4 regions of the Cumulibacter soli genome follow, and region 1 is predicted to be linked to each of the others. Evidence: predicted binding sites of a transcription regulator. Region 1 holds the regulator's gene; each other region holds the start of a gene.

Evidence for each region. Region 1 encodes LexA, which represses DNA repair genes until DNA is damaged. Its sites were predicted from a motif close to TCGAACANNTGTTCGA; they were not measured.
Region 2: a site for LexA is predicted at 3,309-3,324, ahead of E1H16_RS04360 (HNH endonuclease signature motif containing protein). Genes of this name have one in related genera too.
Region 3: a site for LexA is predicted at 3,502-3,517, ahead of E1H16_RS05455 (HNH endonuclease signature motif containing protein). Genes of this name have one in related genera too.
Region 4: a site for LexA is predicted at 3,478-3,493, ahead of E1H16_RS03845 (HNH endonuclease signature motif containing protein). Genes of this name have one in related genera too.

The regions. Positions count from the first base shown of each region.
Region 1 covers NZ_SMSG01000003.1:266,753-272,646, reverse strand. Annotated here, with positions in the region: gene E1H16_RS08070 (vitamin B12-dependent ribonucleotide reductase) at 1-389, opposite strand, end outside; gene nrdR (transcriptional regulator NrdR) at 479-964, opposite strand; gene E1H16_RS08060 (hypothetical protein) at 1,184-1,786, opposite strand; gene lexA (transcriptional repressor LexA) at 2,093-2,794, shown strand; gene E1H16_RS08050 (phosphatase PAP2 family protein) at 2,798-3,565, opposite strand; gene hflX (GTPase HflX) at 3,575-4,966, opposite strand; gene dapF (diaminopimelate epimerase) at 5,025-5,846, opposite strand; gene miaA (tRNA (adenosine(37)-N6)-dimethylallyltransferase MiaA) at 5,852-5,894, opposite strand, start outside.
Region 2 covers NZ_SMSG01000002.1:115,058-120,951, reverse strand. Annotated here, with positions in the region: gene E1H16_RS04375 (hypothetical protein) at 1-465, shown strand, start outside; gene hisD (histidinol dehydrogenase) at 574-1,887, shown strand; gene E1H16_RS04365 (histidinol-phosphate transaminase) at 1,880-2,998, shown strand; gene E1H16_RS04360 (HNH endonuclease signature motif containing protein) at 3,339-5,030, shown strand; gene E1H16_RS04355 (hypothetical protein) at 5,008-5,184, shown strand; gene hisB (imidazoleglycerol-phosphate dehydratase HisB) at 5,370-5,894, shown strand, end outside.
Region 3 covers NZ_SMSG01000002.1:358,768-364,661, forward strand. Annotated here, with positions in the region: gene E1H16_RS05445 (sigma-70 family RNA polymerase sigma factor) at 1-831, shown strand, start outside; gene E1H16_RS18355 (hypothetical protein) at 1,067-1,786, shown strand; gene E1H16_RS05450 (DNA polymerase Y family protein) at 1,783-3,375, shown strand; gene E1H16_RS05455 (HNH endonuclease signature motif containing protein) at 3,558-5,357, shown strand; gene E1H16_RS05460 (error-prone DNA polymerase) at 5,400-5,894, shown strand, end outside.
Region 4 covers NZ_SMSG01000002.1:14,759-20,652, reverse strand. Annotated here, with positions in the region: gene pheS (phenylalanine--tRNA ligase subunit alpha) at 1-685, shown strand, start outside; gene pheT (phenylalanine--tRNA ligase subunit beta) at 689-3,169, shown strand; gene E1H16_RS03845 (HNH endonuclease signature motif containing protein) at 3,536-5,338, shown strand; gene E1H16_RS03840 (HAD family hydrolase) at 5,547-5,894, shown strand, end outside.

The DNA.
Region 1 (5,894 bases):
AGTTCCTCACCGAAGATCTGCGCGTCAGCGGGGCTCGCGAAGTAGCCGTTGAGCTCGCCAGCCTCGCGGTACTTATTGACTACCCGGTCAATAAGCTGACGCAAGCTGTGTTCCCGGCTATCGGTACCGACCGCGCCACGAAAGTACTTCGTGGTGACGATGTTCGTCGCGTTGATGCTCCACGATTCGGGGAACTCCACACCGCGCTGTTCGAAGTTGATCGAGCCGTCGCGCCAGTTGGTCATCACTACGTCACGGCGCTGCCAGACGACCTCATCGTAAGGGTGCACCCCCTCGGTGGTGTAGACCCGCTCGACGCGTAGACCGTCGTGCGGATAACGCGGCTCACTAGGCTCCGTGCTGCGGATGGGCTGGGCGATGTCGGTCATGATGGCCGGTGTCCTCTCTCGCGCTGTGACTGTCAGTGCGCCGTGCTGATGACGTTGATGGGATAGAAGTGGGTCGGATGACGCGTTACTCACGAAGAGATATCTAGGTTTTGTGACGGATCGGGCTCGGTGGCCTCGGCGCGCAGCAACTCAATCTCGCGCTCGAAGTCGGCGACGGATTCAAAAGATCGATAGACGCTGGCGAACCGCAGGTACGCCACCGGATCAAGCTCGCGTAGGGGGCGCAGAATCGCGAGACCCACCTCGTGGCTCGGTATCTCAGCGGCACCGCTCGATCGCACGGTCTCCTCCACTTGCTGCGCAAGTAGGGCCAAGGCGTCTTCGCTCACCGGACGACCCTGGCATGCCCGCCGGACACCTCGTACGACCTTGTCACGGCTGAACGGTTCGCTCACGCCACTACGCTTCGTGACCGCCAATACGGTCTCTTCGACAGTGGTGAATCGCCGACTGCATTCCTGACAGGAACGTCGACGGCGAATGGACTGACCATCGTCGACCTCGCGAGAGTCAACAACTCTCGATTCGGAGCACCTGCAGTATGGGCAGCGCATGTTGTCCTCCGCCGAGTACGAGCGTCTTGTGGATTCCTTGGGCATAACCCACCGTCCGCCTGTGGACAGCCGGTGGATGACCTGTGAGCATCTCGTGCACAACCTGTGGACGAACCACAAGCGTGTAACTACTAGATGTTGTGGTCAAGACTAGGACGGATCACAATGCGCCGCAACCAGAAACGCGGGGGAATTTCGACGGATGCGCGGACGGCGATGTCAGGAGCCAGGAACGACCAACACATCGCCGGCCTGCACGGCGTCATCGATAGCCAGTCCGTTCGCCGCGCGGATCGACTCGGCGACGTCGCCCACGTCACGGCCGTCAGCTACGCGCTCGGCGACCAACTCGATCGTCTCTCCACTGCGGGCGACGACCTGCGTGGATTCGGCAGGGCGCGGCTGCTCGGACAGACCGAGCGTCAACGCCGAGCACCCTGCGACCACGCCGACCAATAGACCGACGACCGTCACTCGCCCGCGCAGGGTCAGACTCAGTCGGCGCGGGCGATTACTGACTCCGCGCACCGGCGCAGCGACTACCGCGCGCCGCTCACTCACCGGATCCACCATGCTCCGAGCGCGCCGATCTGCGCGCCGCGGCGGCTCGGACACGACCGCCGGCACGATCGGATCCAACTGCTCACCGATCAGCCGCCGTACGGGGACCTGCTCGCGAGCACGCTCCTCGAACATGCCCAGGTCCGCGCGCGCATCACGCAACGCGGACGCACCAATAGTCGGTTGCGACGGCTGCTGGCGCCGGCCGCTCGGACCATCTATCTGGGGCCGACCGAACGGCGTAATCGTCAGGGGCTTCACGCGGCGCGTCGAAGTACGCGAGGGCGTTGCAGTCGAAGTAATCATGAGCCAAAGCCTCACTTATGCCACCGACAAGTTTTTGATGCGAATCTCGTCGGGACGTCCACGGGAAGACCAACCGAGGTTGGGCCGAACTGTTGTTCGATCGAACGTCTGTATCATTAGGCCTCGACCTAATGGCGATGTCAAGACATTTCGGCGTGTCTACTCGAACAAATGTTTGAACTGTGATCAAGTAGTTGGCAGAATGTGAATCGAGACGCCGAGTATTACGGCGCGACTACGACCGCTCGACGAGGAGCCCCCATGGCCGACAAGAAGGATGCGACGGAAGAGCCCAGTGACGGCGACGCCACCGTGCACCATCTCCCCTCCCGCCCTGATGAGGCGTCGCTCACCCCACGTCAGCACCACATCATGGAGGTCATTCGTACAGCGATCACTAACCAGGGATACCCGCCCAGCGTCCGGGAGATCGGCGAAGCCGTCGGGCTCGCCTCGCCGTCGTCGGTAGCGCATCAGTTGCGGCAGTTGCAGGCCAAGGGCTTCCTGCGACGTGATGCGAATCGCCCCCGCGCGGTCGATGTACGACCTGCGGAAGAACAGCATCCGGACGCTGAGCATGCATTGCCCGCCGCGACCTACGTTCCGGTCGTCGGACGGATCGCCGCCGGTGGCCCGATCCTCGCCGAGCAAGCCGTCGAGGATATTTTTCCGCTCCCCAAGGAACTCGTGGGCGAAGGCACCTTGTTCCTCCTACGAGTTACGGGAGATTCGATGGTGGATGCCGCGATTTGCGACGGAGACTGGGTAGTCGTGCGCCAACAGCCCGTGGCCGATCAAGGCGAAATCGTCGCTGCGATGATCGACGGAGAAGCCACAGTCAAGACATATCGGCAGCGCGACGGGCACATCTGGTTGATTCCGCATAACCCGGCGTACGAACCGATTGATGGCGACAACGCGACGATCCTCGGTCGAGTCGTATCGGTCCTGCGACGTATTTGACCCTCAGCGCTCGGCGCGCGGGCTGCGCCGCGGCACGCTCATCGCCGCGGTCGCCCGTTCGCCGAGCGGACTCGCCCAGAACCAACGGACGAACCACAGCAGAATAATGCCCGCGCAGGTTCCGCCGATCACATCTGAGACCCAGTGGTAGCCCATGATGAGCACCGCGATGGCGCACACGATGGGCGCAACGACCGCGTAGATAGCGATGACGCGCCGCACGGTATCGTTCGCGATGTATTCCATGGCGATCCATGCGCCCACCCCCACCAATACGGTCGCATTCACTTGGTGACCTGATGGGAATGCGCCACCCGGCGCCGGCGAGGCGTGCAGGTAGTCGCCGCCCGGATCTGTCGGAAAGCTGCGATCAAGCCAGGCTTTAATCGGATACACCGTGAGGTACATGAGCGCCGATGCGCTGAGCACTTGCACGAACGGCGCGTAGGTGCGGCGCTGCGCGAAGATCACGCCGCACATCACCAGGATCAGTACGAGGTTCGGTCCCCGCCCACCGGTCTGGCTCAGTACCCACCCGAATGCGTTCAGGAACCCGTGATCTTGCATGCCCCACGACAGCAGCCAGTCGCTACTCGTCGCGTCAAACTGACGCAGTAATCCGTCGAAACGCACATCGAGTAGGACGAGTAGCAAGATGGCTGCCGCGACGAGGGCGTGCCAGGCCCGCGGGCGATACGCTGCGCGTGGGCTCGGCCACGCACCGTCCGTATTTCCGCACGGCGGCGCCGGGCGGACTGTTGGTGCACTCACCAGGCCAGACTACGGGGCGCTGCGCGCGTAGGCTTCAACGGCCGATGCGACGCCCGGATAGGCCTTCCCGGTAATGGCGGTGCCGTCGGCGAGGTACTCGATCGTGTCGATATCCGCCCGATTGTGCAGCATTGTCACCAAGTCGCCCCGGTCGTACGGCACCAGGACATCGATGGTGACTGCCGGTCGTGGGAGCGCGCTGTCGATGGTGGCGCGCAGTTCCGCGATCCCATCGCCGGTACGCGCGGATACCGCGACGGCTCCCGGTAGGTTGCTCAACAACACGTCTAGGTCGTTCGGGTCGGCGGCATCAGCCTTGTTGACGACCAGCAACTCCGGAACGTCACCGGCATCAATGTCGGCGAATACCTCACGCACTGCGCTGATTTGCCCCATGGGATCCGGGTGCGCGCCGTCAACGACATGCAGTACGAGGTCGGCATCCTCGACTTCTTCCAGCGTTGAGCGGAACGCTTCGACCAATTGATGCGGTAGCGCGCGGACGAACCCGACGGTGTCGGAGATGGTGTACGCGCGCCCATCAGCGGTTTCGGCACGACGTACCGTCGGATCAAGTGTCGCGAACAATGCATCTTCGACCAACACGCCGGCGCCGGTCAATCGATTAATCAGCGTCGACTTGCCGGCGTTAGTGTATCCAGCGATGACCACGGAGGGCGTTTCGCGCCGTCGACGTGACGAGCGCTTCGTGGTGCGGCCGACCTTCATCGCCGCAATCTCACGACGAAGTTTGGCGATACGCGAATTGATCCGTCGACGATCAAGCTCAATCTTCGTCTCACCTGGGCCGCGCGATCCGATGCCGTCGCCACCGGCGACCCGACCGCCGGCCTGCCGCGACATCGAGTCGCCCCAGCCGCGAAGTCGCGGCAACAGGTACTGCAACTGCGCAAGTTCGACCTGCGCTTTACCTTCGCGGCTCTTAGCGTGCTGCGCGAAGATATCCAGAATGAGTGCCGTGCGGTCAATGACCTTAACCTTGACAACGTCCTCGAGTGCACGCCGTTGCGATGGCTGAAGTTCGCTATCAGCGACCACTGTGTCGGCTCCCGTAGACGCGACGATGGCGGCTAACTCCTTGGCTTTGCCCGAGCCGATGTACGTCGCGGGGTCGGGTTTCGTACGTCGCTGTAGGAGGCCGTCGAGCACCTCGGATCCTGCCGTCTCGGCAAGCGCGGCGAGTTCACGCAACGAATTCTCCGCGTCGCGCTGCGTCCCGAACTGGACCCCAACGAGGACTACGCGTTCCAGTCGGAGTTGTCGGTTCTCGACTTCGGTGACGTCTTGAAGTTCCGTGGACAGCCCCACCACGCGCCGCAGCGCGTGTCGATCGGCGAGGTCGAACTGTCCAGGATCATGGTCTGGTAAAGGAATCGTCATACTCGATCCATCGTCCCACTAATGGGACCGCAACGCACGTGAGTTTTCCGCTGCAGCGCTACACGATGAGTTCGCCGCGCGCGACGATCACAGCCGGCCCGCTGAGCAGGACCCGCTGCGCAGTCACGTCCGTGTACAGACGCCCACCGGGAACGTCGATGACGACGGTCCCCTCCTGGCGATCGGTGCGCGCCAGTGCAGCGACTGCCACCGCGCAGATTCCGGTACCGCAGGATCGCGTCTCACCGACGCCGCGTTCGTGTACGCGCATCCGCACATGAATGTCTACGCCGTCAATCGGCGCAGCGTCCTGGTAAAACTCCTGATTGACGCCCTCTGCGAAGAGGGTGCGGTCATATTCGGGCTCGGCGCACAGATCGAGATCGTCGACCTCAAGCCCAGCCGGAGAAAGATCGATCGCCAGGTGCGGATTTCCCATAGAGACTCCGAGTCCGGTAAGACGTCGGCCCTGCAGAGTTGTCGCGCTGACCCCGAGCACCTCGGGCGGGCCCATGTCGACGGTGATGGACCCATCGGCGTTGAACGCCGCGTACTTGATGCCCGCGCGGGTGGACACATCCAGGCCGGCGGTGGAGGCTAGTCCACGCTCCTGCAGGTAACGCGCGAACACTCGCACGCCGTTACCGCACATTTCGACGATCGACCCGTCAGAGTTGCGATAGTCCATGAACCATTCGGCACCTTTGTCGGCCTCGGGCACGTGCACGCTTCGTACCACCCGCAATATGCCGTCGGCGCCTAGACCGCGATGCCGATCAGCGATCTGTTGTACCTGATGAACAGTCGGATCGAATTGTCCGTCCGGATCGAACAGGATGACGAAGTCATTCTCGGTGCCATGGCCTTTGGCGAACTCCATTGTGCTCACCGCTCAATCGTACGCATCACGTCATCAAGGAGCGTTGCG
Region 2 (5,894 bases), on a different contig from region 1:
CGGGTTGCCGCAGAGGTGTGGCTCACGCTCGCGATGTGCGTGGTGGCCGTAGTGACGACAGTGTTGTGGTGGCGTCCGTGGCATTCCCGTCCGGGCGCCTCGCCTATGCCTCACGACGTTGATCCTGCGGCGCAGAGCGCTGTGCAGGCGCATGCCCCTGCGCAGACGCACGCCGCTCAGGTGGATCCCGTCGAGGCGGCACGTGGGCCGGTCGGTGTGGGGATCGCCGTTGTCGCTGCGATCGCGCAGACGGGCATCGGAATGCTGGTGTGGATGCCGACGGTCGCGTTGCGTGGCTTTGAATCCGCGGGTGCGGTCGGTACGGACCGGATCGCCGCACCGGTGCTCAGCAGTACCACCGCGATGTGGGCGGCGGGGTTGTGCGCCGTGTTGACCTACATCGTGTTGACGTTTGCGGCCTCGAATAGTGATCTGCGCTCTCAAGCAGCGCCGCGGCAGCAGTAGGTGCCACCGTGGCTGCGACGACACCGCGCACACTTCGCGCGCGGGGTATCGCCAGAGTCACGCCCGGTAGGCATCGGCCAGCGTGCTGGCGCGTCGTAATCTGGACGGATGAGCCAGATCCTTCGGACCATCGATCTTCGCGGCCAGCGACTGCGGGCCGCCGAGCTGCGCCGCGCTGTGCCGCGCGCCGAGATCGATGTCGAGCGGGCAACCGCCGCAGTTGAGCCGATCGTTGACGACATTCAGGCGCGTGGGGCCGTTGCCGTCAAGGAAATCACCGCGCGCCTCGATGGCGTGAAACTGGAACAATTGCGCGTCCCACAGCATTACCTCGACGAGGCGCTCGAAACCCTCGACCCCGTCGTACGCGTCGCGCTCAACGAGGCGATCTATCGCGCGCGCACGGTGCACGAGGATCAGCGTCGCAGCGACACGACCACGGTCCTGGGCGACGGTGCGAGCGTGACCGAGAAGTGGATCCCTGTGGATCGCGTCGGTTTGTACGTGCCAGGCGGTCTGGCGGTATACCCGTCCAGCGTGGTGATGAACGTCGTCCCGGCTCAGGTCGCCGGGGTCGGTTCGATCGCCGTCGCATCCCCGCCACAGCGCGAGTTCGGCGGCCGCCCGCACCCCACGATCCTCGCTGCATGCGCGCTGCTGGGCGTTGACGAGGTGTACGCCGTCGGCGGTGCGCAGGCCGTGGCAATGTTCGCTTACGGAACCGAGGAAAGCGAACCGGTCGACATGGTGACCGGCCCGGGCAATATCTACGTCACCGCCGCCAAACGGATGTTGCGCGGGCTGATCGGTATCGATTCCGAAGCCGGCCCCACCGAGATCGCCGTCCTCGCCGATGACACTGCTGACCCTTCACATGTCGCCGCAGATCTGATCAGCCAGGCCGAGCACGATCCGTTGGCTGGTTCGGTACTCGTCACCGACAGTGAGCAGTTCGCCGCCGCCGTAGACGAGCAGCTGCGGGTGCAGATCGCCGCCACCAAACACGTGCAGCGCATCAACGACGCGCTCGGTGGGCACCAGTCCGGCGTGGTACTCGTCGACGACATCGAGATGGGACTGCGGGTGGTCGACGCGTACGCCGCCGAACACCTAGAGGTGCAGACGAAGAACGCCCGCGAGGTCGCGGCGCGCGTGCGGAGTGCCGGCTGCATCTTCGTCGGTGCGTACTCGCCGGTACCGCTCGGGGATTACTGCGCGGGCTCGAACCACGTGCTGCCAACCGGCGGCTGCGCACGTCACTCGTCGGGGCTGTCGGTGCAGTCGTTCCTGAAGGGGGTGCACGTCGTGGACTATGACGAGTCCGCATTGCGAGAGGTTGCCGCACACATCGTTGCGCTCGCTGACGCCGAAGACCTGCCGGCGCACGGCGCCGCGATCCGCGCCCGATTCGCCGATGTCTGAGTCGAACGCCGCGCTCGTTCAGCGGTTGCTGCGCCCGGAATTCCGCGGGCAACAGGCGTACGGCGCCCCCCAACTCGACGTACCTGTACAGCTGAATGTCAACGAGAACTCGTACGACGTACCGCCGGTCGTCGCTGCATCGATCATCGAGTCGATTGAGGCCGAGGTCGCGCACCTCAACCGCTACCCGGACCGCGAGTTTTCTGCGCTGCGGAAGGGCTTGGTTGATTATCTGCAGCGGCAGGACGGCGTGGACCTCGACGTCGACCAGGTGTGGGCGGCGAATGGTTCGAACGAGGTGCTACAGCATTTGCTGATGGCGTTCGGTGGCCCGACTCGCCGCGCCCTCGGCTTCGTGCCGTCGTACTCGATGCATGAACTGATCTCGCGGGCGACCGGCACCGAGTGGATCGCCGCGCGCCGTGATGCGGGTTTCGACCTGTCCGTGCGCGACGCCGTACAGCAAGTCCGCGACGCCGATCCCGACGTGGTCTTCCTATGTTCCCCGAACAACCCGACCGGTACGGCGATGAACGCCGAGGTGATCACCGCGGTGCTGGAGGCCTCGCGCGGGATCGTGATCACCGATGAGGCGTACTTCGAGTTCGCCCGCGAAGGCACGCGTTCGGCGCTGCATCTGCTCGCTGAGCACCCGAGACTGGTCGTCAGCCGCACGATGAGCAAGGCGTTCGCGTTCGCCGGTGCGCGTGTCGGCTACCTCGCGGCCGCGCCCGAGATCATCGACGGGCTACGCATCGTCCGCCTGCCGTATCACCTGTCGTCGCTGACTCAGGCCGCTGCGTGCGCTGCGCTCGCGCACAGCGAGGCGCTGCTGTCGAACGTGCAGGCGTTGAAGGCCCAGCGCGATCGGATCGTCGACGTACTCGCGGCGTGGGGGCTCAGTCCGGTGCCCAGCGACTCCAACTTCGTGCTGTTCGGCGGGTTGGACGACGCCTCGACCGTCTGGCAGGCATTGCTCGATCGCGGCGTGTTGATTCGTGATTTGCATATCGCTGGGCATTTGCGGGTCAATGCCGGCACGCCGGAGGAGACCACCGCATTTCTCGCCGCGCTCGCGGACGTTCTACACCTCGACGCGTCGCTGATCTAATTTTGTTCGTCCCGCGAGGGTTGAGGACTCGTTCGGTGACGGTTGATCCCCGCAGGTCTGGCTTAGTCGGTCGGTAGTCCTTTTCGGTCGCTCGTCGTTACGTGGGCGGTCGTCGACCGATCGGGGCCGGCGGAAGAGACCCGAGTGCGCGGAACTGCCGCGGACGAAGAAGCCGGGGTGCGCAGAGATGCCGCGAGCGCGCGTCTGTGACCGGCGAGGTGTCGTGCACGTCTGTGTGCGACGGGCATTCCCTGGCCTTCGCTGGCGTCTCGAATTCCTGAGTACTCGCGATCGAACCTTGCGCACAGAATCGAACATATGTACTATAGGGTATGTGGAAGTGAAACCGAACCTTGCGGGAGGCGCGATGGTCACCGACATGTGCTCGGTCGCCGTTTCAGGTGCCGCTGGCGCCGCGCCTTCTGGCGATGTCGGTGCGCATGATCTGGATCGGTTGCGGTTTGTACCTGCGGACGCCCGAGCGGCGGCCGCAGCCGGGGTGGCGGGCCCGCTACAGGTTGCCGAGTCGTTCTCGATGGAACTGGCTGATGCCCTCGAACACTTGCAGGTCGGTATGGGTGCGCTCCTCGAGATCGGTGCGCGTGGTGATTTCGCAGCGTTGGATCCGGCGTGTCTGGTGGGGTTGGCGCGCGAGTTTGAGGCACATCGTGCGCGTGGTCTGTTCTTTGATTGCCGCGTGATTGAGTCGGCATCAGAAGACCCATCGTTCGTGACCTACGTCGGTTCGAAAAGTATCCCCAAAGGCCTCGCGCAGTCGTTGCGGATTAGCGTGACGGAGGCGAACACGCGGCAGCGTCGCGCGGAGAGGATTTCGCCGCGAAATGGGTTTTCTCAGGGCGAGATTCCGCCTGATTTGCCGGCGTTGGCTGCCGCGGTCGAGTGCGGGGCGGTGTCGGTCGAGCAGGTGGACGTGGTGGTGGCGGCGATGCGGCGCATCGACACGATCCCGGAACTGGATGCGAGTCTGCGGGAGCAGGCCGAGCAGACTCTCGTCGGGCAGGCCGGTGTGTTGGGCCCAGCGGATCTGAAGGCGGTGGGAGAGCACGTGGATGAGGTGCTGTTGCCGGATGGGCGTGGTCCGGATGTAGCGATCACCGAGGCGCGGCGTGCGCTACGCGTTGGTCGGCAACGCCACGATGGCACGTACGCGATCACGGGTTATGTGAGTCCGCAGACGAAAGCGCGACTAGACGCGGTCCTGTCGCCGCTGGCTGCCCCGCGCCCGGCGCGCGACGGTCGTCGGGATGAGCGTTCGGCGGATCAGCGTCGCCATGACGCGTTGTTCGATGCGCTGGGAATGCTGTTGGCCGGTTCGGGTATGCCCGCCAGCGGCGGGACGGCGGCGACGGTACATCTGACGGTCGACGTGGACAAGGTGATGGATGCCCTGGGCATTACCGCCGCGGATGGTACGCGGGACGATGTCGAGTGCGCTCACGCCCCCGATGAGCACGCTCACGGGATGGCCGGTCACGGTGAGAGTGCTCAGGCTGACGGTGCGCGATACGTCGGGCGTATCGCTGGTGGAGACCGAATTACGTTGCGGGAGTTCCAGCAGCTGGCCGATGAAGCGGTGCTGATACCGGTATGGGCGAGCAAGACAAGCGGGGTCGTGGCCTACGGCCGATCGCGACGCATAGCTAGCGCGGGGCAGACACACGCACTCGTCGCCCGGGATGGTGGCTGTTCGCATCCTGGCTGCGATGTGCCGCCGGACTGGTGTCAACGACATCATGTTCGGGAGTGGTGGCGCGGTGGTGCAACTGACGTATCGAATCTGACGTTGTTGTGTGGCGTCCACCATCGTGAACTCGATAGCAGCGGGTGGCGAATCGATATGCACAACGGGCTGCCCTGGTGGATCCCGCCACCCTTGGATAGACCCGGCGCAGCGTCCGGTCCTGAATACGCGGATCCGAATACCAGACCAGAACGAAATCGAGAACGTGGCTCGTCAAGCCCGCATGGCGCACGACGCCATCGGCGCGGTGGACCCGCCCGATGTGGATGAGGCACTGGACTCAGCCATTGAGTTGGTCGGGCTACTTGCGGCGCATATTTCGGATCCCTATAAGCGGGGCGAATTCCAGCAACACGTCGCTGACCTGCTCGGCGACTACCTTCCCAGTGGGACCAGCGCACCGATGGCGGGGAGTGCGGCGTGACGCGGGTCCACCGACCGAGTCGCACCGGTCGGCGGCTGCCGGTATGCGGTCAACTTCTCGATCAACGGGCGTCCGTTACGCGGCCAGATGCTCCACTGATGGAGATGGGCGGCGGTCGCCTGGGTCGATAGGGGAGAATGGACGGCGGCGGTAGTCAGAGATAGCTACACATCAGGAGCATCAGCATGGGGCGCACAGCGCGCATCGAACGCAAGACGAGCGAAAGCTCAGTGTTGGTCGAGATCGATCTGGACGGCACGGGCACGAGCAATATCAGCACCGGGATCGGTTTCTACGACCACATGCTGACCGCGCTGTCCAAGCACTCGCTGATCGACCTGATTGTGCAGACCACCGGGGACATCGAGATCGATGGTCATCACAGCATTGAGGACACCGCGATCGTGCTCGGCGAAGCACTCGCTCAGGCGCTCGGAAACAAACGCGGAATCCGGCGCTTCGGCACCGCGAGAATCCCGTTGGACGAGGCGCTCGCCGACTGTGTCATCGACGTGTCCGGTCGTCCGTACTGCGTGCACACCGGCGAGCCAGAGGGCCAGCAGTACGTCGCGATCGGCGGAATCGCGCCGCTATATATGGGCTCGATGACGCAGCACGTGCTGGAGACGCTCGCACTGAACGCTCGCATCTGCATCCACATGACTGTCGTGTCCGGCCGCGACCCGCACCACATCGTCGAAGCACAGTTC
Region 3 (5,894 bases), on a different contig from region 1:
AGCATCGGCGCGCTACCGAAGGAAGAGGACGCCGAGGAGTCCGGCTCGTCCGACGAGTCACCTGCGCCTGCCGATGAAGGCACTGCGACGGAGAATCCGGGAGCGACCGAAGAACCTCCGCCCGCCACCGGAGAGCCGACGACCCCACCGGAGACCGAGGAACCCACCGAGCCCGAGGAGCCCACCACCCCTTCGCAGCCCACCGACCCGACGGATGAGCCAGAGCCACCGCTGCCAGCGGCACCGACGATTACGCCGGATGACGTCACCTTGACGCTGGACAATACGACCGATCCTGAGACCCCGACTTATGCCTCAGGGCCCATCGTTATCACCCATCAGGGCGAGGTCGACTATTCCGCCGTATCGATCACGATCCCGACCTTCACGATCACACCCGCGACGCCTGAGCCGGATGCTCTCGCCGATGAGCCAACACCACTAACCGCGGAGTGCTTCGTCGAGATCCAGGGCGCTGCCCCGGCGGACCCGGTACCGTGCGGCGACGAGGAGGTGCCGTTCGACTTGCTTCAGGGAGGCGCCCCCCTCACCGCCGGTGAGACGGTGACGTTCTCCGTCACAATCAAGCTGGACCAAGAAGGCGCGACCATCGATGATTTTACTGCCGAGGTGAACGGCACATATAGCGACGACTCGGGCTCCTTCGACGGTGAGATCAAGTTTGATGTCACGCCTCCAGATACTTCCAATCCGGACGAAGGTGGCGGCGAGGATCCGGGCAACGGTGACAATGAAGGAAATGGCCAGGGCGGGAATGACCAACCTGGTGGCACGGGCGACTCTGGCACCGACGACGATGACGAGCAGTAGCCTCCGGCTCAATGAGTCAGCGGTACTGAATCAGTGCGCTCGTCGACGCTAGAGCCGCATCAAGCAGGTCGTAAGGCCGACACATAGTCACACTCGATACTCGCTTTCGGAGTCGTTCGTCGTCTCCGAGGGCGGGTATCGTCGTACAGCGCGCACCGGCCGCGCAGGACGTGAGCAGTCGATCACTTTTAGATCACCTCTTGCCTCGTTCGAACATTTGTTCGATCATTGAAGTGTGGCTGGTACCTCTCTCGCAACTGCGCTCGCCGATCTTCCGATCACGCGCGCGTCCGCGCTGACCTCCGGAGCGCAAAGCCAGCCACTCACCCGCGGATCCGACCTAGAAGCCCACTACCAGCGAACCCTCGACGGGCTCACTCCCCTCCTCGGCCCAGGACTGCGCCGAGGCGCGAGTTACCTCGTCGAGGGCTCCACCTCGTTGTGCCTGGCGCTCGCCGCCGGCGTCAGCCAAGGCGGGTCGTGGTGCGCCGCCGTCGGCATGCCGCATCTCGGACTACAGGCAGCGGCCGGGTTAGGAGTCGACCTCGACCGATTCGCGGTGGTCCCCGACCCAGGAAGTCACTGGCTGGAGGTAACCGCGACCCTGGCCGATGCCGTCGACCTCATCCTGCTCACCCCGCCAACCCGGGCCGCCGACAGCGACGTACGCCGCCTCGCCGCTCGGCTACGCCAGCGCAGTTGCACCTTGGTCGTACACGCCAACACCTGGAGCGGCATCGAGGCACGGCTCACCGTCACCGACAGCCAATGGCAGGGCGCCTCCGGCGACGGACGCGGCTACTTGAACGCACGACATGCGCGCGTCACCGTGAGCGGCAAGGGCACCCCGACCTCCGAGCGACTCTGGCTCCCCGCTCCAGACGGCGGTGTACGGCGCTACACCCCTTCGTCCGAATCCGGTCGCCGGGGCAGCCAACTACAGGCGGTCCGATGAGTGAACTCACGCTGTTCGACGAATCCTTCATCGACGATGAGCCGCCGCTTCGGGTATTGGCGATGTGGTACCCCGATTGGCCAGTACTGTCCGCCTTTCCCGATATAGCGGACGATGAGCCACTTGCCGTGTTTAGCGATGGCGTCGTTCTCGCGTGTTCACCGCGCGCCCGCGCAGACGGCGTACGGCGCGGGATGCGCCGCCGGGAGGCCCAGTCCCGCGTCCCTTCGCTGCGCTGGACGACGCATAGCTCCGACAACGACGCCCACGCATTCGAACCACTGCTTCGCGCGGTAGAGCACATCTCCCCCGGCGTCGAATTGGTCCGCCCCGGATTGTGCGTGACCGGCGCGCGCGGTCCCACGCGTTACTTCGGCGGCGAAGAGCCGCTCATCGACGCACTCGGCGAATATCTGGAAAGCATCGGATTTCCCGGCGCTCAGTTCGGGATCGCCGACGGGGCATTCGCTGCGATACAGGCCGCCCACGACGATCTCGTCGTACCCGTCGGCGGCTCACCTTCGTTCCTGGCCGCGCTGCCTGTCGACGTCCTTGATGACCGCGAACTGACCGACCTACTGCGCAGGCTCGGCATCCGCACGTTGGGTGATTTCGCCGCTCTGCCGGCAAACCAGATATCGGCGCGGTTCGGGGCATCCGGCGTCGCCGCGCACCGACTCGCCGCCGGAAGAGAACGTCGCCACCTCGCCGCACGTACCCCACCACCAGATCTCACCCTCACCATCGACCTGGATCCACCGCTGGAAAACGTCGAGACGGTCGCGTTCACCAGCCGGCAGCATGCTGACCGATTCGTCGCGCGCCTGGCACGGCGAGATCTGGTGTGCACCGTCCTGGACATACGACTCGTCGACGAACAGGGCGCTACATCGCGCCGCACATGGCGACATCCCGGGTGGTTTGCCGCGGCGGACGTCGTGGATCGAGTGCGCTGGCAGGTACAGGCCGCGACGCCGGCGAACAGTTCTGTGCGATTAGGCATCAACAGCGGAGGCGCTTTACTGGGCGCCCTCACTCAGATCGTTCTGACACCACGCGAAGTCGACCGTGTTGGCGAGCACGCCGAAGGGCTTTACGATCAGCGCCGCGACAACGACCGGGTGCACCACGCTTTCACTCGAGTGCAGAGCATGCTTGACCATACGGCGATCCTCACCCCAATCCGCAGCGGCGGACGATCTCCGCGCGAGTTCTGCACGCTCACCCCTTGGGGCGAACGACATGCGCCGCGACACGACCCGCTGGCCCCTTGGCCCGGACGCCTCCCCGACCCGGCGCCTTCGCGATTGCCCTCACCACCGGAGTCGGTGATCGTCGCGGACGCCGATGGCACCGTCGTGGACGTCGATGATCGCGGATTCCTCACTGCACACCCCGCCTGGGTACGGTTCCGCACCCGCGCGGCTGAACAGATCACGTCGTGGGCCGGACCGTGGCATAGCGATGAGCGTTGGTGGGACCTTGCCGCTGGGCTCCAACTCAGCAGGATCCAAGCGGTGACAGTGTCTGCGGCCTACCTATTGGTGCACTCCGCCACCGGATGGTGGCTAGAAGGCATCTATGACTGAATATCCGATTCATATGGCTGTCCCGTCCGACCATCAGGCCACGCGGGCCTGCACATCGAGCACGGTCGCCCCGGACACAATCGACCTACCCAACGAAAACCATCTCGCTAGCCATTGTCTTTCTGTTCGAACATTTGTACGATAGAACGACACGGCACACACGTTCATGAGAGGAGGCCGGAGTGACAACGACCCGCGAGGAAACCGACACCCTCCGTTTCGTCCCCGCCGACGCACGAGTGGCCGCCGCCGTAACTCCGGAAGGGGTGCGCTGTCTGCACGTCGCCTCCGACCTCTCCACACGCATATCTGAGAGTCTCGGTCGTTTCGCCGACGCCCTCGATGACCTGATCACCTTCGGTGAGCGCGGCGAACTCCTCGCTCTCGATCCCGCCTGCTTATTGAAGTTCGCCGCCGAACTGGAGAGCCACCGCGCCCGCAGCATCCAGATCGACAATTACGTGTATCAGGCCGCAGGTGACGACCTCGATCATTTCCGCAAGCACACCGGGGAAAGCAGCATCGCCCGCGGGCTGGCGACTCATCTGCGACTCTCCCTCGGCGAGGCATACAGCCGCGCCCGTCGCGCGCATGCGATGCTGCCGCGCGCTGATCAAGACGACGAGGAGCAACCCGCGCCATTACCCTCACTGACCGCTGCGCTCGCCCGCGGCGAGATCACCAGCGGTCAGCTCGACGAAATCGAGGCCGCGATGCGCCGCATGGGCACCATCGCCGACCTCGACTGCTCGCTTCTCGAACAAGCCGAGCAAACCCTCGTAGCCGACGCCGCCACCCTCAGCCCCATCGGTCTGCGCAAGACCGGTGAAGACCTTGATCGGGCTCTGCACGCCGATGAGAGCTGTCCCGACCCCAAGATCGCCGAGGCCCGCCGCGCGCTGACCATCGGCGCTCAACGTCACGATGGCACCTATGCCATCACCGGATACCTGACCGCACCGGTAAAAGCACAGTTGGAGTCTGTCCTGTCGCCGCTGAGCGCGCCGAGGCCAGCCGCCGACGGCACTCCTGACGTACGCACAGCACCGCAACGACGGCACGACGCCCTTGGTGATCTCGCGCAGCGTCTTCTGGATCTCGCTGGCGTCCCGGCCAGTGGCGGAACTGCCACTACCGTGCACATCAACGTCGATATGGACGCGATTCTCGACGCGCTCAACATCACCGACACCTCAGAGGGCGTCAGCGCCGATCATGACGGCGGCGACGACGACCAACGTAATCCCACACATTCGGATGGTGGAGATGGTGCCGCCGTAAGCGAGCGCAACCGGTCACGATATGTGGGCCGAATCGCCGGCGGCGATCGCATCACGCTCGACGACTTCCTCCACCTCGCCGATGAGGCCTTACTGATCCCGACCTGGATGAGCGACACCGGCGGCATTGTCGCCTACGGCAGGGCGCGCCGGATCGCGACCGAGAATCAAACCCACGCCCTCATCGCCCGCGACCATGGCTGTTCGTACCCCACCTGCGACGCACCGCCAGATTGGTCCCAACGCCATCACGTCGTCGAATGGTGGCGCGACGGAGCAACCGATCTCAATAATCTCACTTTGGTCTGCGGCCACCATCATCGAAACTTCGAGGCCTCCGGATGGCGCGTCGACATCATCGATGGGCTTCCTTGGTGGACACCACCAGAACACATCGATCCTGATCGGGTTCCACGGCTGAACCCCAGGATACGAATACCTAGCCAGCACGAGATCGAGAACGTCGCACGTCAGGCCTCAGCGGCCCGCGCCAAGGCGCCCAAGAACCTACTTTTCCGCTATTCAGCCGATTCAAGCGATGGGGATGGTCTCGATCCCGTTGATGACCTCATTCCGCTCCTAGCCGCACACGTCAACAACCCGCACCAACGCAATCGGTTCCACCAAGAGCTCGCCGACCTCCTCGCGGCCTACCTCGATACCGGCTCCGCTATCCCCGCCGGCACCGGCGCCGTCGCATGACTCGCCGATCAGCAGTCGAGAAGTCTCGAGAAGTGAAGACGCATGGGCTGGAATAACCCTCCGGTCTCCTGGTCGGAGCTAGAGCGACGCCTCTCCGGGACCGAGCAGGTCCACGGCCACCCCATTCCCGACGGCGGCGACTCCCCGGGCTGGAGCAGGCACCGTCCGCCGTACGAACCTCCCCCGGAGGGGCCGCAACGGCCGACCGGACCAGTCGTGCCGTACGCCGAACTGCACTGTCACTCGAACTATTCCTTTCTCGACGGCGCAAGCCATCCCGAAGAGCTCGTCGAAGAGGCCGTCCGCCTCGGGCTCACCGGCCTGGCCGTGACCGACCACGACGGATTACAAGGAATCGTGCGTATGTCCGACGCGGCGCAGGAGTACGACCTGCCTACCGTCTTCGGCGCCGAACTTTCCCTGGAGTTATCCGGTCCGCAAAACGGCATCCCCGATCCAGAAGGGCCCCACCTGCTCGTGCTGGCTCGCGGTGTCGAGGGCTACCACCGTCTCGCCGGCGCGATCACCGATGCGCAA
Region 4 (5,894 bases), on a different contig from region 1:
GGTTGCCGAACGGATCGCCGATGTTTTCATCGGTATGGGTTATGAGGTGGCGGAGGGGCCAGAGGCAGACACCGAATGGCACGTGTTCGATGCGTTGAACACCCCGCGTGATCATCCGGCACGAGGTCTGCAGGACACGATCTTCCTGGACCCCCCGGAGAACGGCGTCGTGTTGCGGACGCACACCTCGGCCGGACAGATCCGCACGCTTCTGACTCGCGATCTGCCGGTGTACGTCGTCGTACCAGGCCGGGTCTATCGCGATGACCCGATGGACGCCACGCATCTGCCTGTGTTTAACCAGTGCGAGGGTCTCGCCGTGGACAAAGGCCTGTCGATGGCTGATCTTCGCGGCACGCTGGATCGATTTGCCAAGGCTATGTTCGGTGACGAGGCGACGACCCGCCTGCGCCCGCATTTCTTCCCGTTCACCGAGCCGTCGGCCGAGGTCGACCTGTGGTTCCCGCAGGCCAAGGGCGGCGCGAAATGGATCGAGTGGGGCGGATGCGGGATGGTGCACCCGAATGTGTTGCGCGCCTGCGATATCGACCCCGATGAGTACTCCGGGTTCGCGTTCGGTATGGGCATCGATCGCACCGTGATGTTCCGCAACGGGATCGCCGACCTCCGCCAGTTCGTGGACGGCGACGTCCGCTTCACCCGCCACTTCGGAATGGAGCAGTAACCGATGCGCGTTGCGCTTTCTTGGCTCACCGAGCTCGTCCCGCAGCTCTCCGGCCGCAGCGGCGAAGAGGTAGCCGACTTGCTGACTGGCTTAGGCGTCGAGGTCGACGAGATTGATGGCGCCGGTCCCGACGACATCAACGGCCTGTACGTCGGTCAGGTCGTCGACATCGAAGAACTCACTGAATTCAAGAAGCCGATCCGGTACTGCCAGGTGCGATTCGACGACGGCTCTGATCCCGAGCGCACCCGCGGAATCGTCTGCGGTGCGACGAACTTCGCCGTCGGTGACAAGGTCGTCGCGGCGCTGCCGGGCGCCGTACTGCCAGGGGACTTCAAGATTTCGGCACGCAAGACCTACGGGCGCATTTCTGACGGAATGATCTGTTCCGCCCTAGAGATGGGCATGGGGGAGGACCACTCCGGCATCCTCATTCTGAGCGAAGACGCGCCCGTGGGCGCCGACGCGGTCGAATTACTGGGGTTGCACGATGCCGTTCTCGTGACCGAGCCGACGCCGGATCGCGGCTACCAATTGTCCTTACGGGGGATCGCCCGCGAGGTCGCTGCGGCAATCGACGCGCCGTTCGTAGACCCCGCCGACGCGGTGCCGGCCGCGGCGTCCGGCGACGGTTTCCCCGTCACGCTGGAAGATGCGGCATGCGATGTATTCACCACGCGGATCATCCGCGGGTTCAATCCCGCGGCGGCGACACCGGACTGGATGGCCCGTCGACTGACCGCCAGCGGGATGCGACCGATCTCGCTCGCCGTGGACGTGACGAACTACGTGATGCTGCTGCTGGGCCAACCGCTGCACGCTTACGACCTCGACCGGCTCGACACTCGGATCATCGTGCGCAAGGCGCGGGCGGGCGAGCGGGTCACCACGCTGGATGACGTTGATCGTGAGTTGTCGGCCGACGATCTACTGATCACCGATGAATCCGGAATCCAGGGGATCGCGGGCGTGATGGGCGCCGAGTACGCGGAGATTTCCGCGCAAACGAGCAACATCATGCTCGAAGCCGCGCACTTCGAGGCGAGCGCGATCAGCCGCACGGCCCGTCGGCACGGCCTGCTCTCGGAAGCCGGGCGGCGATTTGAACGTGGCGTCGACCCGCTGCTACCAGCGAAGGCCAGCGCCCTCGCCGCTTCGCTGCTGGTGCAGTACGGCGGCGGCGCGGCCGACGACACGATGGTGACTGCCGGCCGCCCGACGCTTCCGCCGCCGCTGACCGTCGACGTCCGCCGGATCCGCGCGCTGATCGGCGTGGACTACTCGGTCGAGCGCGTCTCCGAATGCCTGACGAGCCTCGGCTGCGAGGTTGCAGTCAACGGCGAGCAAGTGTCGGTTCGGCCGCCTTCCTGGCGCGGAGACTTTGTCGAGCCGACTCGGGTCGCCGAGGAAGTGGCTCGCGTTGACGGCTACGACAAGATCCCGACCCGGCTCCCGCAGGCGAAAGCTGGCGGCGGGCTGACCGAAACTCAGCGGGCAAAGCGGCGAGCGAGTCGCGCATTGGCGGCTGCGGGGTACGTCGAGACGCCGTCGATGTCGTTCCAGGACGACGCCGAACTCGATACGTTTGGGATCGAACCGGACGATGAGCGGCGCCGAAGCGTCCGCATCGCCAACCCGATTTCTGCAGAGCAGCAGACGCTGCGCACGACGCTCATGCCGAACTTATTGGCTGCGCTGCGTCGCAATGTCAGCCGCGGCGCTGACCACGTGGCGACGTACGAAACGGGCACCGTGTTCTTCGAGCCCCAGCAGCCGCGCCCGGCGGCGCCAGTGATTGACCGCGGAATACATCCGAACCCACAGCAACTTGCCGACCTGGATGCGGCGCGTCCCATCGAGAGGCTGCACGCGGCGGTCGCAGTCGCGGGAGCGGAGCCGAATGCGTGGTTCGGTGCGGGGGCCGCCGCCAGTTGGCGGGATGCCGTCGAGGCCGCTCGGCTACTGGCAGACGCCGTCGGCACTGACATCGAGGTGCGCCAAGCTCAGCGAGCTCCGTGGCATCCCGGCCGGTGCGCCGCGATTCTGACTGCCGGTACGCAGGAGGTAGTCGGGTACGCCGGCGAATTGCATCCGCAGGTGTGTGAGGCTGCTGGTGTGCCGGCGCGGACCAGCGTCGCAGAGCTCGACCTCGATGCCCTGATCGAGCACAGTTCCACTCGCGCTACCGCGCCGCGAGTCTCGCCATTCCCGCGGGCCGTGCAGGACCTCGCGCTCGTCGTCGACGACTCGATCCCGGTTGCGCGTCTGGAGCAGACGATTCGTGCCGCCGGCGGCGATCTGCTGGAGGATGTGCGACTGTTCGACGTGTACACCGGGGAGCAGGTTGACGACGGAAAGCGTTCGCTGGCATTCGCGCTGAGCCTGCGCGCTGACGACCGGACCCTCGAGCACGACGAGATCACTGCAGTGCGCGAGGCAATCATCTCCGCCGTTCAATCCGAGCATTCGGCCACTCTGCGCTAGTCGCTCCGCACGTCCGGCTGGCGAAGCCGCCGGACGGTCGTGCGACATCCGCTGGAGTCTGGGTATCGCGCGCCGCCTGCGGCGTGCGCCGTATGTCCGGAGCGGTATTCCATAGCCATGGTGGCGGCACCTGTCATCTCTTAGGGCATCGGTGACAGTTCTGTATCGGCTCATCGGTGACGGTTCGGGCTGTGTTGGTGGTGACACTTCCGGCCCAAGGCTCGGGTGGTGGACCCCGACAGCCGATCGCCCGGTCGCAACCAGACCGGAGACATCACACCCATGTTCGCGACCTATTGACGATATGATCGAACAGATGTACGATAAAGGCATGAGCGAACGTCGATCGGTTGAGGGAGGTCCGCGATGACCGCAGCTATGTGCTCGGATACACGCGCGGGCGGTACTCCCTTGACGCCCCGTGGGTCGCGTGAGGATGATCGGCTGCGATTTGTACCTTCGGACGCTCGAGCGGCGGCCGCGGCCGGGGTGACCGGCCCATTACGGGTCGCTGAGGCGTTCTCGGTGGAACTGGCTGATGCTCTCGAACACCTACAACTCGGCATGGACGCCTTGCTTGAGATCGGTAATCGTGGCGACTTCGCGGCGTTAGACCCGTCGTGCTTGGTGGGGTTGGCGCGGGAATTCGAGGCGCACCGATCCCGCGGCGTGCTATTCGACAGCCGGGTTATCGAGGCTGCGTCGGAGGATCCGGCGTTTCCGGACTACGCGGGTTCGAAGAGTATCCCCAAAGGCTTGGCGCAGTTGTTACGGATCAGCACTACGGAAGCGAACGCGCGACAGCGCCGCGCCGAGAAACTGTTGCCGCGAAATGGGTTCTCTCAGGGCGAGATTCCGCCCGACTTGCCTGTCCTGGCTGGCGCGGTGGAGGGTGGGGCGGTGTCGACCGAGCAGTTGGACGTGGTGCTGGCGACGATGAAGCGCATCGACACGATTCCTGAGTTGGATGCCAGCCTCCGCGAGCAAGCAGAGTCGATGATGGTGGGATTCACGGCGTCACTCACTCCGGCACATTTGAAAATCGCGGGCGAAGACATCGACGCGACCTTGTTGCCCGACGGTCGCGGACCCGAGCCGAGGCTGACGCAGGCGCGCCGAACGCTGCGAATTAGTAGGCAACGGTACGACGGCCTGTACCAGCTCAGCGGGTTCCTGACCGCGGAAACGAAGGCGCGATTGGACGCTGTGCTGTCGCCGCTCAGCGCGCCGAAGCCCGACCAAAGTGGCACGAAGGATGACCGTACGGCCGACCAGCGTCGTCACGACGGGTTGTTCGACGCACTCGGGCTGTTGCTCGACGGCAACGGTGTGCCCGCGAGTGGCGGCACGGCGGCGACTGTCCATCTGGTGGTCGATGTCGACACGGTCATGGATGCTCTGGGCCTCACCCCGACGGGCGCGCAAGGCGACGCCAGTGACTGGGCGTCTGAGGACCACCCGGACGGCGTTGGCCGCGACAGCAGAGGTCCCCGCGATAACGGGTCTCGGTACGTCGGTCGTGTTGCCGGCGGGGACCGGATTACCCTGCGCGAGTTCCGGCGCCTGGCAGACGAGGCGCTGTTGATCCCCGTGTGGGCGAGCAAGATTAGTGGGGTCGTGGCCTACGGCCGATCGAAACGGATAGCGAGTGCGGGGCAGACTCACGCACTCGTCGCGCGAGATGGTGGCTGTTCGCATCCGGGTTGCGATGTGCCGCCGGACTGGTGTCAACGGCATCATGTTCGGGAGTGGTGGCGCGGTGGTGCCACTGACGTATCCAATCTGACGTTGTTGTGTGGCGCCCACCATCGTGAACTCGATAGCAGCGGGTGGCGAATCGACATGCGCAACGGGTTGCCGTGGTGGATCCCGCCGCCGTGGATTGATCCGGAGCGAAAACCGGTGATCAACCCGCGGATCCGAATTCCGGATCCCGCCGAAATCGAAGACGTCGCACGCAGAGCGCGGGACGCGCGCGAGGCTGCCGTGGGGCTCGTCGACGCTGATCGAGATAGCGATGATGGCGACGGGTTGGATCCGGCGGAGGAGCTGATTGGACTGCTGGCGGAGCACATCCCGAACCCGCGACAGCGCGACAGATTCCACCAGGAACTCGCTGATCTGCTCGACAGTTATAAGGACTCGCTGCCCATCGGAAGCGTGGCGTGATGCGCGCCGGCTCTCATGTGGCTACGGCGGCGCTGCCCATCCTCATGGCCCCAGCAATGCGCTCCGCGCTCCGCGGGACCCGACACGCTCCTATAGGACGGCGCTACTTGATGACCGAACCCGGTGTCGCTGGTGGGTGGTCGTGGTCACGATGGTGAGGCGCGGTTATCGCTGGGGTGCCCTCAACGGGCGCAGTAGCATTACGCGGGTGGATTGGGACGATTTCCAAGCAGCCCTGTTCGATCTCGATGGTGTAATCACGCCGACCGCCGAGGTGCACATGCGCGCCTGGCGGGACATGTTCACCGCCTTTCTCGGAGCCCGTCCCGAGCAGGCGGCGTACACCGACGACGACTATTTCCGCTATATCGACGGCAAACCGCGGTACGACGGTGTCCGGTCTTTCCTGCTGTCGCGTGGCATCATGCTGCCCGAAGGCAGCGGGGCCGCCGAATCATCCCGCGAGACGGTCAGCGGGCTGGGCAACCTCAAAGATGAAATGTTCGCGGACACCCTCCAGCGGGACGGCGTCCAGGCGTATCCGGGGTCAGTCGCG